3 regions of the Streptomyces sp. NPDC003011 genome follow, and region 2 is predicted to be linked to each of the others. Evidence: predicted binding sites of a transcription regulator. Region 2 holds the regulator's gene; each other region holds the start of a gene.
The links. The regulator HrcA, encoded in region 2, represses chaperone genes, less so after heat shock. The targets are predictions, from matches to a motif close to TTNGCACTCNGNNNNNCNGAGTGCNAA.
Positions count from the first base shown of each region.

Region 1: groES (co-chaperone GroES) is a predicted target of HrcA. The motif match lies at 1,751-1,777, and genes of this name have one in related genera.
Region 3: groL (chaperonin GroEL) is a predicted target of HrcA. The motif match lies at 3,583-3,609, and genes of this name have one in related genera.

Region 1 covers NZ_JBSFTY010000068.1:202-5,806, forward strand. The annotation lists partial or broken gene ACWD0J_RS29695 (polysaccharide deacetylase family protein) at 1-749, shown strand, start outside; gene ACWD0J_RS29700 (polysaccharide deacetylase family protein) at 746-1,576, shown strand; gene groES (co-chaperone GroES) at 1,922-2,230, shown strand; gene groL (chaperonin GroEL) at 2,356-3,981, shown strand; gene ACWD0J_RS29715 (ester cyclase) at 4,066-4,755, opposite strand; gene ACWD0J_RS29720 (SDR family NAD(P)-dependent oxidoreductase) at 4,833-5,605, opposite strand, start outside.
Region 2 covers NZ_JBSFTY010000036.1:63,676-69,280, reverse strand. The annotation lists gene ACWD0J_RS19855 (16S rRNA (uracil(1498)-N(3))-methyltransferase) at 1-467, opposite strand, end outside; gene ACWD0J_RS19850 (nitronate monooxygenase) at 464-1,549, opposite strand; gene dnaJ (molecular chaperone DnaJ) at 1,713-2,855, opposite strand; gene hrcA (heat-inducible transcriptional repressor HrcA) at 2,856-3,872, opposite strand; gene ACWD0J_RS19835 (MBL fold metallo-hydrolase) at 4,035-4,763, shown strand; gene ACWD0J_RS19830 (DUF3097 domain-containing protein) at 4,798-5,604, shown strand.
Region 3 covers NZ_JBSFTY010000001.1:225,871-231,475, reverse strand. The annotation lists gene ACWD0J_RS01045 (glucosyl-3-phosphoglycerate synthase) at 1-702, opposite strand, end outside; SAM riboswitch class I at 889-1,047, shown strand; gene thrC (threonine synthase) at 1,066-2,361, shown strand; gene ACWD0J_RS01035 (ubiquitin-like small modifier protein 1) at 2,501-2,776, shown strand; gene ACWD0J_RS01030 (cold-shock protein) at 3,208-3,411, shown strand; gene groL (chaperonin GroEL) at 3,737-5,362, shown strand; gene ACWD0J_RS01020 (NADH:flavin oxidoreductase) at 5,594-5,605, shown strand, end outside.

The DNA.
Region 1 (5,605 bases), on a different contig from region 2:
GGCGCGCGGCCAAGGCGCGCGCCGCGCAGCAGGCCAGGGTGGCCGCGGCGCAGCGGTGGGGCCTGAAGAAGGTCCCGCTGACGCCCCCGCCGCCCCCCGCGGTGAAACCCAGGATCACCACCCGCGAGGGCTTCGAGGTCGACGGCCACCGGGAGTCGAACCTCCCGCCTGTCTTCACCACGGTCCCCACCCGGCACAAGGTCGTCTTCCTCACCATCGACGACGGCGCCGAGAAGGACCCGGCGTTCCTGCGGATGATGAGCCAGCTCAAGATCCCGTACACCGCCTTCCTCAGCGACTACCTGGTCAAGGAGGACTACGGCTACTTCGAGAAGATGCGGGACGCGGGAGTCGGGCTCAACAACCACACCCTCCGCCACCCCTACCTGCCGGGGTTGTCCTACGCCCGCCAGAAGCGCGAGATCTGCGGCATGCAGAACGTGATCGAGAGGCGCTACGGCAAGCGGCCCACGCTCTTCCGCCCGCCCTTCGGCAACTACAACCGGGACACGCTGCGCGCGGCGAAGGCCTGCGGCATCAGGTACGCCCCCCTGTGGAACGAGGAGGTCTTCGTCGACCGCTGGGAGTACCGGGAGTGGGACCGGGAGATCCGCCCCGGCGACATCGTGCTCAGCCACTTCCGGGGCCGCGAGGACTGGAACGGCACGATGCCGGACATGGTCCGCCGTTTCCTGAACAAGATCACGGCCGAGGGGTACGCCGTGGCCCGCCTGGAGGACTACCTGTGAGGCGGCTGCGGGGGCCGCTGGCGGGAACGCTGGTGGCCGCCGCCCTGCTGACCGGCTGCGCCCGGTCCGCCGATCCCGCCGGCCCCGTCGAACGGCTCGGCGGGAAGGCGGCCCAGCGGGCGGGCTCGCACGCGCCGGACGGGGCGGGGAAGCCCGCGTACCGCCGCTGGGGCCTGACGGCCCCCCTGCCGTCCGCCCCGAAGCCGCCCGCCCGGTCCCCGGCCGCGCGGGCGGCGGGCCCGGGCCTGCCGCCCGTGGTGCACCGGGTGCCCACCACCGACCCGGTCGTCTTCCTGACCTACGACGACGGTGCCGAACGGGACCCGCGGTTCGTCGAGATGGTCCGCGAACTGCGGCTCCCGGTCAGCATGTTCCTCACGGACAGTGTCGTCGGGCCGGGGTACGGGCACTTCGCGCGTCTCCAGGCGGTCGGCGCGAGCATCCAGAACCACACCCTCGACCACTCCGCCCTGCGCGGCCTGCCCTACGCCGGCCAGCGCGCCGAGATCTGCGGCCAGCAGGACAAACTCAGGTCCCGTTTCGGCATCCGCCCCCGCCTCTTCCGCCCTCCCTACGGCACGTACGACACGACGACCCTGCGCGCCGCCGCCGACTGCGGTGTCTCGGCGGTCGTCCTGTGGCGGGCGTCCATGGAGGGCGACGAGCCGACCTTCACCGAGGGGGAGAACCGGCTGCGCGCGGGCGACATCGTGTCGCTGGCGTCCAGGGAGCCGACGGGCCCGTCCCTGAGAGACCGGACGAGGGGACTGCTGCGGGAGATCCAGGCGCGGGGGCTGACGGTGGGGCGGCTGGAGGACTACCTGTAGGGGTGTGCCGCGGCCGGGCCGCGGCCATCCCGGCCCGTCCGGCGCCGAGGACAGGGCCGTTCAGGCCGGAGCGGAGGCCCGGGGCGGCGGTCCCCGGTACGACGGCCACCCGCACGCCTGGCACCTGTGCACTCACGCCGCCGGCCGGAAAACCCGCCGACGCGCCGCGGGTGATTGGCACTCCGCTTGACCGAGTGCTAACCGCGGTCATAGTCTCAGGTCTGGCACTCCCCCCGGGAGAGTGCCAACTACGCGACGGGCAGGTCCGGCACCCGCGACGACGGATCGACCTGGTCGCCACCTCAGACAGTCAACCCCGTGATCTCCGAAGGGGGAGGTCGGATCGTGACGACCACCAGCTCCAAGGTTGCCATCAAGCCGCTCGAGGACCGCATTGTGGTCCAGCCGCTCGACGCCGAGCAGACCACCGCCTCTGGCCTGGTCATCCCGGACACGGCGAAGGAGAAGCCCCAGGAGGGCGTCGTCCTGGCCGTAGGCCCGGGCCGTTTCGAGAACGGCGAGCGTCTTCCGCTCGACGTCAAGACCGGCGACATCGTGCTGTACAGCAAGTACGGCGGCACCGAGGTGAAGTACAACGGCGAGGAGTACCTCGTCCTCTCGGCTCGCGACGTGCTCGCGATCATCGAGAAGTAGTTCACCCGCTTCCTCGCGAAGCATCTTGCTTTGAGCTGCGCCCCTGGCCCCCCGCGATCACTACTGAGCCGGGCGCCGGGGGCGCGGTCAATTTCACCTAGATTTCCGAGAGGGCTCACGCTCCCATGGCGAAGATCCTGAAGTTCGACGAGGACGCCCGTCGCGCCCTCGAGCGCGGCGTCAACAAGCTCGCCGACACGGTCAAGGTGACGATCGGCCCCAAGGGCCGCAACGTCGTCATCGACAAGAAGTTCGGCGCCCCCACCATCACCAACGACGGCGTCACCATCGCCCGCGAGGTCGAGCTCGACGACCCGTACGAGAACCTCGGCGCCCAGCTGGTGAAGGAGGTGGCGACCAAGACCAACGACATCGCGGGTGACGGCACCACCACCGCCACCGTGCTCGCCCAGGCGCTGGTGCGCGAGGGCCTGCGCAACGTCGCCGCGGGTGCCTCCCCGGCCGCCCTGAAGAAGGGCATCGACGCCGCGGTCAGGGCCGTGTCCGAGGAACTCCTCGCGACCGCCCGGCCGATCGACGAGAAGTCCGACATCGCCGCCGTCGCCGGTCTGTCCGCCCAGGACAGCCAGGTCGGCGAGCTCATCGCCGAGGCGATGGACAAGGTCGGCAAGGACGGTGTCATCACCGTCGAGGAGTCCAACACCTTCGGTCTGGAGCTGGACTTCACCGAGGGCATGGCCTTCGACAAGGGCTACCTGTCGCCGTACTTCGTGACGGACCAGGAGCGCATGGAGGCCGTCCTCGACGAGCCGTACATCCTGATCAACCAGGGCAAGATCTCCTCGATCGGCGACCTGCTGCCGCTGCTGGAGAAGGTCATCCAGACCAACTCCTCCAAGCCGCTGCTGATCATCGCCGAGGACGTCGAGGGCGAGGCCCTGTCGACCCTGGTCGTGAACAAGATCCGCGGCACCTTCAACGCGGTCGCGGTCAAGGCCCCCGGCTTCGGCGACCGCCGCAAGGCGATGCTGCAGGACCTGGCGGTCCTCACCGGCGCCACGGTCGTCTCCGAGGAGGTCGGCCTCAAGCTCGACCAGGTCGGCCTGGACGTGCTGGGCTCCGCCCGCCGCGTCACGGTCACCAAGGACGACACCACCGTCGTCGACGGCGCCGGCGACTCGGCGGACGTCACGGGCCGCGTCGCCCAGATCAAGGCCGAGATCGAGAGCACGGACTCCGACTGGGACCGCGAGAAGCTCCAGGAGCGCCTCGCGAAGCTGGCCGGCGGCGTGTGCGTGATCAAGGTCGGCGCCGCCACCGAGGTGGAGCTGAAGGAGAAGAAGCACCGTCTGGAGGACGCCATCTCCGCGACCCGCGCCGCGGTCGAGGAGGGCATCGTCTCCGGTGGCGGCTCCGCGCTCGTCCACGCCGCCAAGGTCCTGGAGGGCAACCTCGACAAGACCGGCGACGAGGCCACCGGTGTCGCCGTCGTCCGCCGCGCGGTCGTCGAGCCGCTGCGCTGGATCGCCGAGAACGCCGGCCTGGAGGGTTACGTCATCACCGCCAAGGTCGCCGAGCTCGACAAGGGCCAGGGCTTCAACGCCGCCACCGGCGAGTACGGCGACCTGGTCAAGGCCGGCGTCATCGACCCGGTCAAGGTCACCCGCTCCGCCCTGGAGAACGCCGCCTCCATCGCCTCCCTCCTCCTGACGACCGAGACCCTGGTCGTCGAGAAGAAGGAAGAGGAGGAGCCGGCCGCCGGCGGCCACAGCCACGGCCACTCCCACTGAGCGACCTCCCACCGAGCGACCCGCTCGTACAAAGGGCCCCGTTCCGCACACGAGTGCCGGACCGGGGCCCTTCCCCTTCGCGGGTCATTCCCCGAGTACCCCCAGCTGTTCCATCAGCCCGGCCCGGTCGTACTGCCACCAGCCCTCGCAGATCAGCCCGTCCCGGAACCGGTGCCAGGTCGTGCCGGTCATGGTGACCTCCTGGCCGGTGGCCGGGATCCCCACGAAATCGCCCTGGTGCCGGCCGGTCCAGGTCCAGCGGGTGCACACCCGGTCGTCCTGGGCGACCTGGTCGTCGACGCGGAAGGCGAAGTCGAAGGCCCGCCGCCACCCCGCGTACTCCTCCTGCGCCCCGCGCAGTCCCAGATCCGCGGGATGCGCGGGATCGTGGTCCACGTAGTCGTCGGAGAACCGCTCGAACAGCCGCCCCGGCGCACCCCGCCCGGCCTGCTCGAAGAACTCCCGCGCGAGGCCCGGGGCGAGCTGCTCGTCCCGCACCACGTCCAGGTCGGTGAACGTCGGCTCGGCGTCGCACAGGGCGACCATGTCCCGGAAGATCCGGTCGGTCTCCGGCAGCCCGGAGTTCCGCATCGCCTCCTCGTACGACGGGAACTCCACGATCTCGACGAAGTGCGACGCGTCCGAGCGGTCCTTGCCGACCACCGCGTGCGTCGCGGTCCGTTTCCCTCTGGTCTGTTCGACCCATGTGTCCATCAGCCGGTTCATCTCGTCGAACCGGCTGGTCCTGCAGTCGATGAGCTGTACGAACGTCATGACGCCGCCTCCGGCCCCCCTGGGCACGGTCCGTGTCCCACCCATTCTCCCACCGGAGACGCGCCGTCACCCGCCCGCTACCGGGGCCCGTACTTGCGGCCCGTCTTCGAGGAGATCCCGCCGAGCAGCGACCGCGGCGCGACCTTCGCCAGCCCCATCAGCACCTTGTACCGCGGATCCGGAATGGACACCGGCTTCCCGCGCGCCAGATCCGCCAGCGCCGCCGCCACCAGCTTGTCCGCGTCCAGCCACATCCAGTCCGGGATGTTGTCCGTGCCCATCCCGGCCCGCTGGTGGAACTCGGTGCGCACGAACCCGGGGCACAGCGCCATCAGCCGCACACCACTGCCCGCCAGGTCCTTCGCCGCGCCCTGCGTGAACTGCACGACCCAGGCCTTCGACGCCCCGTACGTCCCGCGCGGCAGGAAGGCGGCCACCGAGGCGACGTTGACGACACCGCCGCGCCCCCGCTCCCGCATCGCCCCGGCCGCCGCCGACGTCAGCCGCAGCACCGCCTCGCAGTGCACCTTGAGCATGGTCAGCTCGTCGGCCATGGGGACGTCGAGATAGCGGCCCTTGTTGCCGAAGCCCGCGTTGTTGATCAGCAGGTCGACGGGGTTCCTGCGGTCGCCGAGCCGGGCGGCCACCGCCTCGATGCCGTCGTCCGTCGCCAGGTCGGCGGTGAGCACCTCCGCCTCGATGCCGTGCCGGTCGTGCAGTTCGGTCGCCTGGTCCCGCAGCCGCTTGGTGTCGCGGGCGACCAGGACGAGGTTGTGCCCGTCCGCCGCCAGCCGCCGTGCGAACGCGGCACCGATGCCCGCGGTCGATCCCGTGATGAGAGCCGTTGTCA
Region 2 (5,605 bases):
GTCGCCGCGTCCGCGACCTCGGGGAAGCGGACCCGGCGGGACTGCTTGCCGGCCTCACGGGCGGTGGCACGCCACTTGGCGAGCGCCTTCAGTCCGCGCTCGCCCTTCCACTGCGTGACGCACCGGGAGGCCGCCCAGGGCACGATCGCGTCGACGCCGGTCTCGGTCATCGTCTCGACCGCCAACTCGCCGCGGTCGCCCTTGGGGAGGGCCTGGACGACGGTGACGCGGGGGGACTCCTGCGGTTCCTCGGACACGCCGGCCAGGCGGACGATCAGCCGGTCCTTGCCCTCGGTGCCGGTCACCTCGCACTCCGCCCAGCGCCCCGCGCCGTCGGTGAGGACGACGCCCTCCCCCGGCCGCAGCCGCTTCACGGACACGGCGTGCCGCCCCTCGGAGCCGTCGAGCACGTACCGCCCGGCATCGTCGGCACGGAAGTGATCGACCACGAACACCGGTGCGGTCACCGGACGTCACCCGCCGCCGGGAAGCTGGACAACGCTGTCTTCGCGGCGGCGAGTTCGGCCGCCAGCACCTCCACCAGCCGCCCCGCGGGCAGGTCGCGCGCCATCCGGTGGCCCTGTCCCGCCCACAGCGCCATGCCCTGCGCGTCGCCCGCCTTGGCCGCCGCCTTGCGCAGCGGCGAGGTCAGGTGGTGGATCTCCGGGTAGGCGGGGGGCGCGTACGGCCCGTGCTCGCGCAGGAACCGGTTGACCAGCCCGCGCGCCGGACGCCCGGAGAAGGCCCGGGTCAGCTCGGTACGGACGAACAGGGGGTTGGTGAGCGCCTGCTTGTGGACGGCGTGCGCGCCGGACTCGGGAGTGGCGAGGAACGCCGTGCCGAGCTGGGCCGCGCTCGCGCCCGCGGCGAGCGCGGCGGCGATCTGGCTGCCGCGCATGATGCCGCCGGCCGCGACGATCGGGACGCGCACGCTCTCGCGGATCTGGGAGATCAGCGACAGCAGTCCGACGGCGGAGCCGTCGGTCTCCGGGACGTCCCGGTGGGTGCCCTGGTGGCCGCCCGCCTCCACGCCCTGCGCGATCACCGCGTCGGCGCCCGCCCACTCCACGGCGAGGGCCTCCTCCGCGGTGGTCGCGGTGACCAGGGTGAAGGTGCCGGCCCGGCGCAGCGAGTCCAGCACCTCGCGGCTGGGGACGCCGAAGTGGAACGAGACCACGGGCACCGGGTTGTCGAGCAGCACCGCGAGCTTGGCCTCGTAGCCGTCGTCCCGGCCGCTCTCGGGGTCGCCGAGCTCGGTCTCGTACCAGGCGGCCTCGCCGGACAGCTGGTGGGCGTAGACGTCGACGGCGGCCTGGTCCGCGTACTCGGGCTGCGGCAGGAAGAGGTTCACGCCGAAGGGGCGGGTCGTCAGGCTCCGCAGCTGCTTGATCTCCTGGTACAGGCCGTCGGCCGTCTTGTACCCGGCAGCGAGGAACCCCAGCCCGCCGGCCTCGCACACGGCGGCGGCGAGCGTCGGTACGGAGACGCCGCCCGCCATGGGGGCCTGCACGATCGGATAGGGGAAGAGATCGGTCAGTGCGGAGGACATGACGGCATGTTGTCACGTCCTCCGAACAAGTCCGAATCCGGCCTTCCCCCTGGCATACGCCCCGGCGGAACAGCTCGTCCGACGCCTGCGGACCGGGCCGTTCAGGCCTGAGCGAGGACCAGGGGCCGCCGCCGACGGTCACACCCGGGGCGGCGGCCCGCTGTCACGTACGCCCGTTGAACGCGTCCTTCAGCCGGGAGAACAGCCCTTGCTGGCCCGGCTGGAACTGCCCCGTCGGACGCTCCTCGCCGCGCAGCTTGGCCAGTTCGCGCAGCAGGCGCTCCTGCTCCACGTCGAGCTTGGTCGGGGTCTGCACCTCGACGTGCACGATCAGGTCACCGCGTCCGCCGCCGCGCAGGTGCGTGACACCCCGGGCGTGCAGCGGGATCGACTGGCCGGACTGGGTGCCGGGCCGGATGTCGACCTCCTCCAGGCCGTCCAGCGTCTCCAGCGGGACCTTGGTGCCCAGGGACGCGGCGGTCATCGGGAGGGTGACCGTGCAGTGCAGGTCGTCGCCCCGGCGCTGGAACTGGGAGTGCGGCAGCTCGTGGATCTCGACGTACAGGTCACCGGCGGGACCGCCGCCGGGGCCGACCTCGCCCTCGCCCGCGAGCTGGATCCGGGTGCCGTTGTCGACACCGGCGGGGATCTTCACGGTCAGGGTGCGACGGGAGCGGATCCGGCCGTCCCCCGCGCACTCCGGGCACGGGGTCGGGACGACGGTCCCGAAGCCCTGGCACTGCGGGCACGGCCGCGAGGTCATGACCTGGCCGAGGAAGGACCGGGTGACCTGGGAGACCTCACCGCGGCCGCGGCACATGTCACACGTCTGCGCCGAGGTGCCCGGCGCCGCGCCCTCGCCGCTGCACGTGGTGCAGACGACGGCCGTGTCGACCTGGATGTCCTTGGTCGTGCCGAAGGCCGCCTCCTCCAGGTCGATCTCCAGCCGGATCATCGCGTCCTGGCCGCGCCGGGTGCGCGAACGCGGGCCCCGCTGGGACGCCGTGCCGAAGAACGCGTCCATGATGTCGGAGAAGTTGCCGAAGCCGCCCGCTCCGAAGCCGCCCGCGCCACCGGCGCCGCCGGCCTGCGAGAGCGGGTCGCCGCCGAGGTCGTAGACCTGCTTCTTCTGCGGGTCCGACAGCACCTCGTAGGCGGCGTTGATCTCCTTGAACCGCTCCTGGGTCTTCGGATCGGGGTTGACGTCCGGATGCAGCTCGCGTGCGAGCCGCCGGAAGGCCTTCTTGATCTCATCCTGCGACGCGTCGCGGCGCACGCCGAGAACGGCGTAATAGTCCGTGGCCACTTACGACTCCGCCAGGATCTGTCCGACGTACCGTGCCACTGCGCGTACCGCTCCCATCGTTCCCGGGTAATCCATGCGGGTCGGTCCGACCACGCCGAGCTTGGCGACTGCCTCGTTGCCCGAACCGTAGCCGACCGACACCACGGAGGTGGAGTTGAGCCCCTCGTAGGCGTTCTCGTGCCCGATACGCACGGTCATGCCCGAATCCCCCGCCTCGCCAAGGAGCTTGAGGAGCACGACCTGCTCCTCCAGGGCCTCCAAGACGGGCCGGATGGTGAGGGGAAAGTCATGTCCGAAGCGGGTGAGATTGGCGGTCCCGCCGATCATCAGCCGCTCCTCGTTCTCCTCGACGAGCGTCTCCAGAAGGGTGGAGAGCACTGTCGTGACCGTACCGCGGTCCTCCAGGTCGAAGGCTTCCGGCAGGTCTTCCACCAGACGCGGCACGTCGGTGAAGCGACGGCCCGCGACCCGGCTGTTGAGCCGCGCCCGCAGATCCGCGAGCGAGGGCTCGCCGAACGGCGCCGGGCAGTCGACCATCCGCTGCTCGACCCGGCCGGTGTCCGTGATCAGGACAAGCATCACGCGCGCGGGGGCGAGCGACAGCAGCTCGACATGGCGCACGGTCGAACGGGTCAGCGAGGGGTACTGCACGACGGCGACCTGCCGGGTGAGCTGCGCGAGCAGCCGCACGGTCCGGGCCACGACGTCGTCCAGGTCGACGGCGCCGTCGAGGAAGTTCTGGATGGCGCGCCGCTCGGGCGCGGTCATCGGCTTGACGCCGGCCAGCTTGTCGACGAACAGCCGGTACCCCTTGTCCGTGGGGATCCGCCCCGCGCTGGTGTGCGGCTGGGCGATGTACCCCTCGTCCTCCAGGGCCGCCATGTCGTTGCGGACCGTCGCCGGGGAGACGCCGAGGCTGTGCCGCTCGGTGAGCGCCTTGGACCCGACGGGCTCCTCGGTGCCGACGTAGTCCTGGACGATGGCGCGCAGTACCTGAAGTCTGCGTTCACTCAGCATCGCGCACACCTCCAGTGGTCGTCCCCTTGGCGCCTTGCCTGGCACTCGTCACATTCGAGTGCCAGCGTTCCCCGGCCCAGTGTACGGCCGTGAGGTACGCACGGGGCAAGGCCGGTCCTCGGGCGCCGTGCCCGGGCGGCCGGTCACCGCTAGCGTCGCGGTATGAGGGTGACTTGGGAAGAGCTGGGATGGGAGCGGGTGGCGGCCGGGGTCGGGCGGTGCCGGCTGCCGGGCTGGGACTGCACGGCGGGGCTGGTGGTCGGCGCGGGCACGGCCCTGCTGATCGACGCCGGGTCGAGCCTCGGGGAGGGCGCGCGGCTGCGGACGCGGGCGGAGCGGCTCGCCGGTCACCGTGTGACCCATCTCGCGCTCACCCACCCCCATTTCGACCACGTCTTCGGCGCCGCGGCCTGCGCGGGGGCGGAGGTGTTCGGCGCGGTGGGCATCGACACGGTGTTCGAGGGGCGGCACGCCCGCGAGGAGCTGCGCGCGGACGCCGTACGCAACGGCCTGGACGCCGCCCTGGCCGACGAGGCGGTCGACGCCCTGGTGGTGCCCCCGCACCGGGTCTCCGGCGAGTGGACCCTCGACCTGGGCGAGGGCCGGCAGGTCCTGCTGGCGAATGTGGGCCCCGGTCACACGGCCCACGACCTCGCGGTCCTCGTCCCCGGGTCTCCCGAGGTCGTCTTCTGCGGCGACCTGGTCGAGGAGTCCGGCGAGCCCCAGGCGGGCCCGGACGCCGTGCCGTCGCACTGGCCCGCCGCCCTCGACCGGCTGCTGGACCTGGGCGGCGAGGACGCGCTGTACGTGCCCGGTCACGGAGCGGTGGTGGACGCGCGGTTCGTGCGGGCGCAGCGGGACGCGCTGGCGGAGCGCTTCGGCGTGTCGTGAGGACTCGCCGACGGCTTCTCCTATCGTCGTGCGAATGCGCCAGTATTCTCCGGACCTGAACCCGCCGTGGAAGAAGCCCCAGCCCGTACCGGAGGTTCCGGCGGAGCCCGGCCTGGTGGTCGAGGAGGCGGGATCGGGTTTCTGCGGTGCGGTGATCCGCTGCGAGGCGGGCACGGTCACCCTGGAGGACCGCTTCGGCAAGCACCGGGTGTTCCCGATGGAGCCGCGCGGCTTCCTCCTGGAGGGCCGCGCGGTGACGCTGGTCCGCCCGCCGTCGACGGCCGCGGTACGCCCCTCCCGTACGGCCTCCGGTTCGGTGGCCGTCCCCGGCGCACGCGCGCGCGTGGCCCGCGCCGGGCGGATCTACGTGGAGGGGCGGCACGACGCCGAACTGGTCGAGAAGGTGTGGGGGGACGACCTGCGCGTCGAGGGCGTCGTCGTGGAGTACCTGGAGGGCGTCGACGACCTCCCGTCCGTCGTCGCCGACTTCGGCCCCGGCCCGGACGCCCGCCTCGGCGTCCTGGTGGACCACCTGGTGCCCGGCAGCAAGGAGTCCCGCATCGCCGCGTCGGTGACCAGCGAGCACGCGCTGGTCGTCGGCCACCCGTACATCGACATCTGGGAGGCGGTGAAGCCGTCGGCCCTCGGTATCGAGGCGTGGCCGCGGGTCCCGCGCGGCCAGGACTGGAAGAAGGGCGTGTGCCGCGCGCTGGGCTGGCCGGAGAACACCGGGGCGGTGTGGCAGGCGATCCTGAAGCGGGTCGGCTCGTACCGGGACCTGGAGCCGGAGCTGCTCGGCAGGGTCGAGGAACTGATCGACTTCGTGACGGCACCGGAGTGAG
Region 3 (5,605 bases), on a different contig from region 2:
GAGGGCGTCCAGGCCCGCCAGGTGCAGGGCGTCGATCAGCATGCCCAGCTCCACGCCGTACCCGACGGGGAACGGCAGCTGTTCCAGCAGCGAGCGGCGGGCCGCGTACTCACCGCCGAGCGGCTGCACGAAACCGGCCAGCTGCGGCCAGTGCATGTTCAGCAGCGGGCGGGCCATCAGCTCGGTGACCCGGCCGCCCTGGCCGGCCGCGCCCCGCAGCGGCCGGTCGTACATGCCCTTGACCAGATCGACGCCGGGGTCGGTGAGCAGCGGGCCCACGATCCCGGAGACGAAGTCGGAGGAGAACTCCTTCAGGTCGGCGTCGATGAAGCAGACGATGTCACCGCTGGTGACCAGGAGCGAGCGCCACAGCACCTCGCCCTTGCCGGGGACGGCCGGGACGCGGGGCAGGATGTCGTCGCGGTGGACGACCCGCGCCCCGGCCGCGGCGGCCACCTCGGACGTGCGGTCGGTCGATCCCGAGTCGACGACGACGATCTCGTCGACGAGCGGGACCTGCTGCATGAGGTCGTGACGGATCACGGCGACGATGTCGCCGACCGTCTCCTCCTCGTTCAGCGCGGGCAGCACGACACTGACCGTCTGGTGCGTGGCGCGTTTCGCGGCCAGGATCTTGTGGAGCGGGCGGTCGGTCTTCGACCAGGAGCGGGTGCTCAGCCAGCGCTCGACTTCGTTCAGCACAGTGCGCGGCTCCTCTGCGTTCTCTCGGCGAGCTGTGATCCATGGTCTCTGGGGGGCCATGTGATCCATCTCGCGGTTCGGACGGCTCCCTCAACTGTCCTGGCCTTCGGTTACAGTCTTGAACAACGCTGATGACCATCGCATGTCGGGGTCGGCGTTCCGTTTCAACGATCAACAACTTCATACCGCTCATCCAGAGGGGCAGAGGGATACGGCCCGATGAAGCCCCGGCAACCCTCCAGCCGGTCTCGTAGCGATCACCGTCGATCGTTTCCGCGAGGCTCCCCGGCTCGGGAAGGTGCCAAATCCGTCTCACGGCGAGATGCGTCGTGAGGAAGATGAGGAGAAAGGGCCTCGCCTCACATGGCTGCGCAGACTGTTGCAAGCACCACGGACAGCATCACCGGCTCCCCTGTCGACCTCGGCCCCGCCGCCGCGCTGAGCTGCCGCGAGTGCGCTCACCGCGTCCCCCTCGGCCCGGTCTTCGCCTGCGAGGAGTGTTTCGGCCCGCTGGAGATCGCCTACGACTTCTCGGCCTACGACACCGAGGAACTCCGCAAGCGGATCGAAGCGGGACCCTCGAACATCTGGCGCTACGCCCCGCTGCTGCCCGTCCCGGCCGACGTGGCGACCAAGCCCAACATCAACCCCGGCTGGACCAAGCTCGTCAAGGCCGACAACCTCGCGCGCGAACTCGGCGTCACCGGCGGACTGTATGTGAAGGACGACTCCGGTAACCCGACGCACTCCTTCAAGGACCGGGTCGTCGCCCAGGCCATCGAGGCCGCCCGCGCCTTCGGCTTCACCACTCTCTCCTGCTCCTCCACGGGCAACCTGGCCGGTGCCGTCGGCGCCGCCGCCGCCCGGGCCGGCTTCCGCTCGTGCGTGTTCATCCCGCACGACCTGGAGCAGGGCAAGGTCGTCATGGCCGCCGTCTACGGCGGCGAGCTCGTCGGCATCGAGGGCAACTACGACGACGTGAACCGCTTCTGCTCCGAGCTGATCGGCGACCCGGCCGGCGAGGGCTGGGGCTTCGTCAACGTCAACCTGCGGCCGTACTACGCCGAGGGCTCCAAGACGCTGGCGTACGAGATCTGTGAGCAGCTCGGCTGGCGGCTGCCGGACCAGCTCGTCGTCCCCATCGCCTCCGGCTCCCAGCTCACGAAGATCGACAAGGGGCTCCAGGAGCTGATCACGCTCGGGCTGGTCGAGGACAAGCCGTACAAGATCTTCGGTGCGCAGGCCGAGGGCTGCTCGCCGGTGTCCGTCGCCTACAAGGCCGGGCACGACGTCGTCCGGCCGCAGAAGCCGGACACCATCGCCAAGTCGCTCGCCATCGGCAACCCGGCGGACGGCCCGTACGTGCTGGACATCGCGCGCCGGACCGGTGGCGCGGTGGAGGACGTGAACGACGAGCAGATCGTCGACGCGATCAAGCTGCTGGCGCGGACCGAGGGCATCTTCGCGGAGACCGCCGGCGGGGTGACGGTGGGTGTGACCCGGAAGCTGATCGAGAACGGGCTGCTGGATCCGACGCTGACGACGGTCGTGCTCAACACCGGTGACGGGCTCAAGACGCTGGACGCGGTGGCGGGGACGGGGCTGACGGCGACGATCCGTCCCAGCCTGGAGTCGTTCCGGGACGCCGGACTCGCGTAAGAAGGTTGCTGTTCGTCCGCGGGCCGGTGGGGGCTGGTCGCGCCCGCGCGGCGGTAGCCGCACATCAACACAGCCCCGCGCCCCTGAGGGCGAAGCCCCGCGCCCCTGAGGGCGATCCCCCTGACCGGAGGTCGAATCCATGAGCGTCACCGTCCGCATCCCCACCATCCTGCGCACCTACACCGGCGGCAAGGCCGAGGTCGCCGCCGACGGAGCCACCCTCGGCGAGGTCATCGCCGACCTGGAGAAGAACCACACGGGCATCGCCGCCCGTGTCCTGGACGACCAGGGCAAGCTGCGGCGGTTCGTCAACGTGTACGTGAACGACGACGACGTCCGCTTCGAGCAGGGCCTGGAGACGGCGACCCCGGACGGCGCCGGTGTCTCCATCATTCCGGCCGTCGCCGGCGGCTGATCATTACCTTCGGTAATGTCAGTTACCGAGCGTTCAACGAATTGCCCCCTCCGTAAGAGAAGCGGAGGGGGCAATTCAATGTGGTTGAGCGCGGTACAGTTGGGGAACGCGGTGCCGGACCCCCTGTCGGCGGCCTTTGATCACCGCCTTACGCCCGACAAGATGTAGCCAAAGTGTGTGCCTCTTTCGTGGCTTTTGTGCTCTTTGTGGGGCCCGACTTGCCCTGAATTCAGGCGAATTCTCGCCACATTCCGGATCGTGTGCGTCCGGAATTCTCGTCCGATTGACCTGTTGCAGACGGCAGTTGGGCAGATACATTCGGCCGCGGTCGACGCGTTCCGGCGCACGCCCCCAATCGTGTGGGGGGTGAGGTCTGACCCGGATCCACGAAGTGTGGATCTGTGCAAGGGCCAGTAATAGGGGAGTTAGGCATGGCTCAGGGCACCGTCAAGTGGTTCAACGCGGAGAAGGGGTACGGCTTCATCGCGGTCGACGGTGGTGCGGATGTTTTCGTCCACTACAGCGCCATCCAGATGGACGGGTACCGCACCCTTGAAGAGGGCCAGCGGGTCGAGTTCGAGATCTCGCAGGGCCAGAAGGGCCCGCAGGCCGACATGGTTCGCGTCTCTGCCTGAACGCGCGACCAACCGCAATCCGGTCTTCACCAGGAGGGCCCGTACCCGGGAGGGTACGGGCCCTTCGGCCTGTCCTGGAGGCGTCGGCGGAGTGCCTGCGGGCGGCTGATGCGGGTGCCCGATCCCCGAGAGGAGCTTGCACTCGCAGGGGGCGAGTGCTAATCATTGGCGTTAGCACTCTGACAGTGAGAGTGACAACGAAGGACCGGGTCGGTGAGGCCCGCAGGCCAGGTGGGGCAAGGAACCACGGGGCCGGCGAGCCGTCCGTCGCGGGCGCGGGCGCGGTCCGAAGGAATCACCCCCAGTCCTGGAGGGACCACTTCACATGGCCAAGATCATCGCGTTCGACGAGGAGGCGCGGCGCGGCCTCGAGCGCGGCATGAACCAGCTCGCGGACGCCGTCAAGGTGACGCTCGGCCCCAAGGGCCGCAACGTCGTCCTCGAGAAGAAGTGGGGCGCCCCCACGATCACCAACGATGGTGTCTCCATCGCCAAGGAGATCGAACTCGAGGACCCGTACGAGAAGATCGGCGCCGAGCTGGTCAAGGAAGTCGCCAAGAAGACGGACGACGTCGCCGGCGACGGTACGACCACGGCGACCGTTCTCGCCCAGGCCCTGGTCAAGGAGGGCCTGCGCAACGTAGCCGCCGGCGCCAACCCGATGGCCCTCAAGCGCGGTATCGAGAAGGCCGTCGAGGCCGTCTCCGCCGCCCTGCTCGACCAGGCCAAGGATGTCGAGACCAAGGAGCAGATCGCCTCCACGGCCTCCATCTCCGCCGCCGACACCCAGATCGGCGAGCTCATCGCCGAGGCGATGGACAAGGTCGGCAAGGAAGGCGTCATCACCGTCGAGGAGTCCCAGACCTTCGGTCTGGAGCTGGAGCTCACCGAGGGTATGCGCTTCGACAAGGGCTACATCTCGGCGTACTTCGCCACCGACATGGAGCGTATGGAGGCCGTCCTCGACGACCCGTACATCCTGATCGCCAACTCCAAGATCTCCTCGGTCAAGGACCTGCTCCCGCTGCTGGAGAAGGTCATGCAGTCGGGCAAGCCGCTGCTGATCATCGCCGAGGACGTCGAGGGCGAGGCCCTGTCGACCCTGGTCGTCAACAAGATCCGCGGCACCTTCAAGTCCGTCGCCGTCAAGGCCCCGGGCTTCGGTGACCGCCGCAAGGCGATGCTGAACGACATCGCCATCCTCACCGGCGGCGAGGTCATCTCCGAGGAGGTCGGCCTCAAGCTGGAGAACACCTCCATCGACCTCCTGGGCAAGGCCCGCAAGGTCGTCATCACCAAGGACGAGACCACCATCGTCGACGGTGCCGGCTCCTCCGAGCAGGTCCAGGGCCGGGTCAACCAGATCCGCGCCGAGATCGAGAACAGCGACTCCGACTACGACCGCGAGAAGCTCCAGGAGCGCCTGGCGAAGCTCGCGGGCGGCGTGGCCGTCATCAAGGCCGGTGCCGCCACCGAGGTCGAGCTCAAGGAGCGCAAGCACCGCATCGAGGACGCCGTTCGCAACGCGAAGGCGGCCGTCGAGGAGGGCATCGTCGCCGGTGGTGGCGTGGCCCTGCTCCAGGCCTCCGCGGTGTTCGAGAAGCTGGAGCTGACGGGTGACGAGGCGACCGGCGCCAACGCCGTGAAGCTCGCCCTGGAGGCCCCGCTCAAGCAGATCGCCGTCAACGGTGGTCTCGAGGGCGGCGTCGTCGTGGAGAAGGTCCGCAACCTGACCGTGGGCTGGGGTCTGAACGCCGCGACCGGCGAGTACGTCGACATGATCGCCGAGGGCATCATCGACCCGGCGAAGGTGACGCGCTCCGCGCTGCAGAACGCGGCCTCCATCGCCGCGCTGTTCCTCACCACCGAGGCCGTCATCGCCGACAAGCCGGAGAAGGCGGGCGCTGCCCCGGCCGGCGGCGGCATGCCGGGCGGTGACATGGACTTCTGATCGACCGGTTCCGGTTGATCGACCGTCCTGCGGTACCGAGGGCGGCACCCCTGAAGCAGGGGGTGCCGCCCTCGGGCGTGTCCGGGATCACAGCGGTCGGCGGGGCGCGGTGGAATGCCGGGCCGGGTGGGGCCGGTTGACCAGGGGAGGCAGTCGATGCGTATGCACATACCGTCAGGAATGTCCGGCTGCCGGATCCCCGAACCGACCTGACCCTCCGAGGAGCCCCACGTGACCGCCACT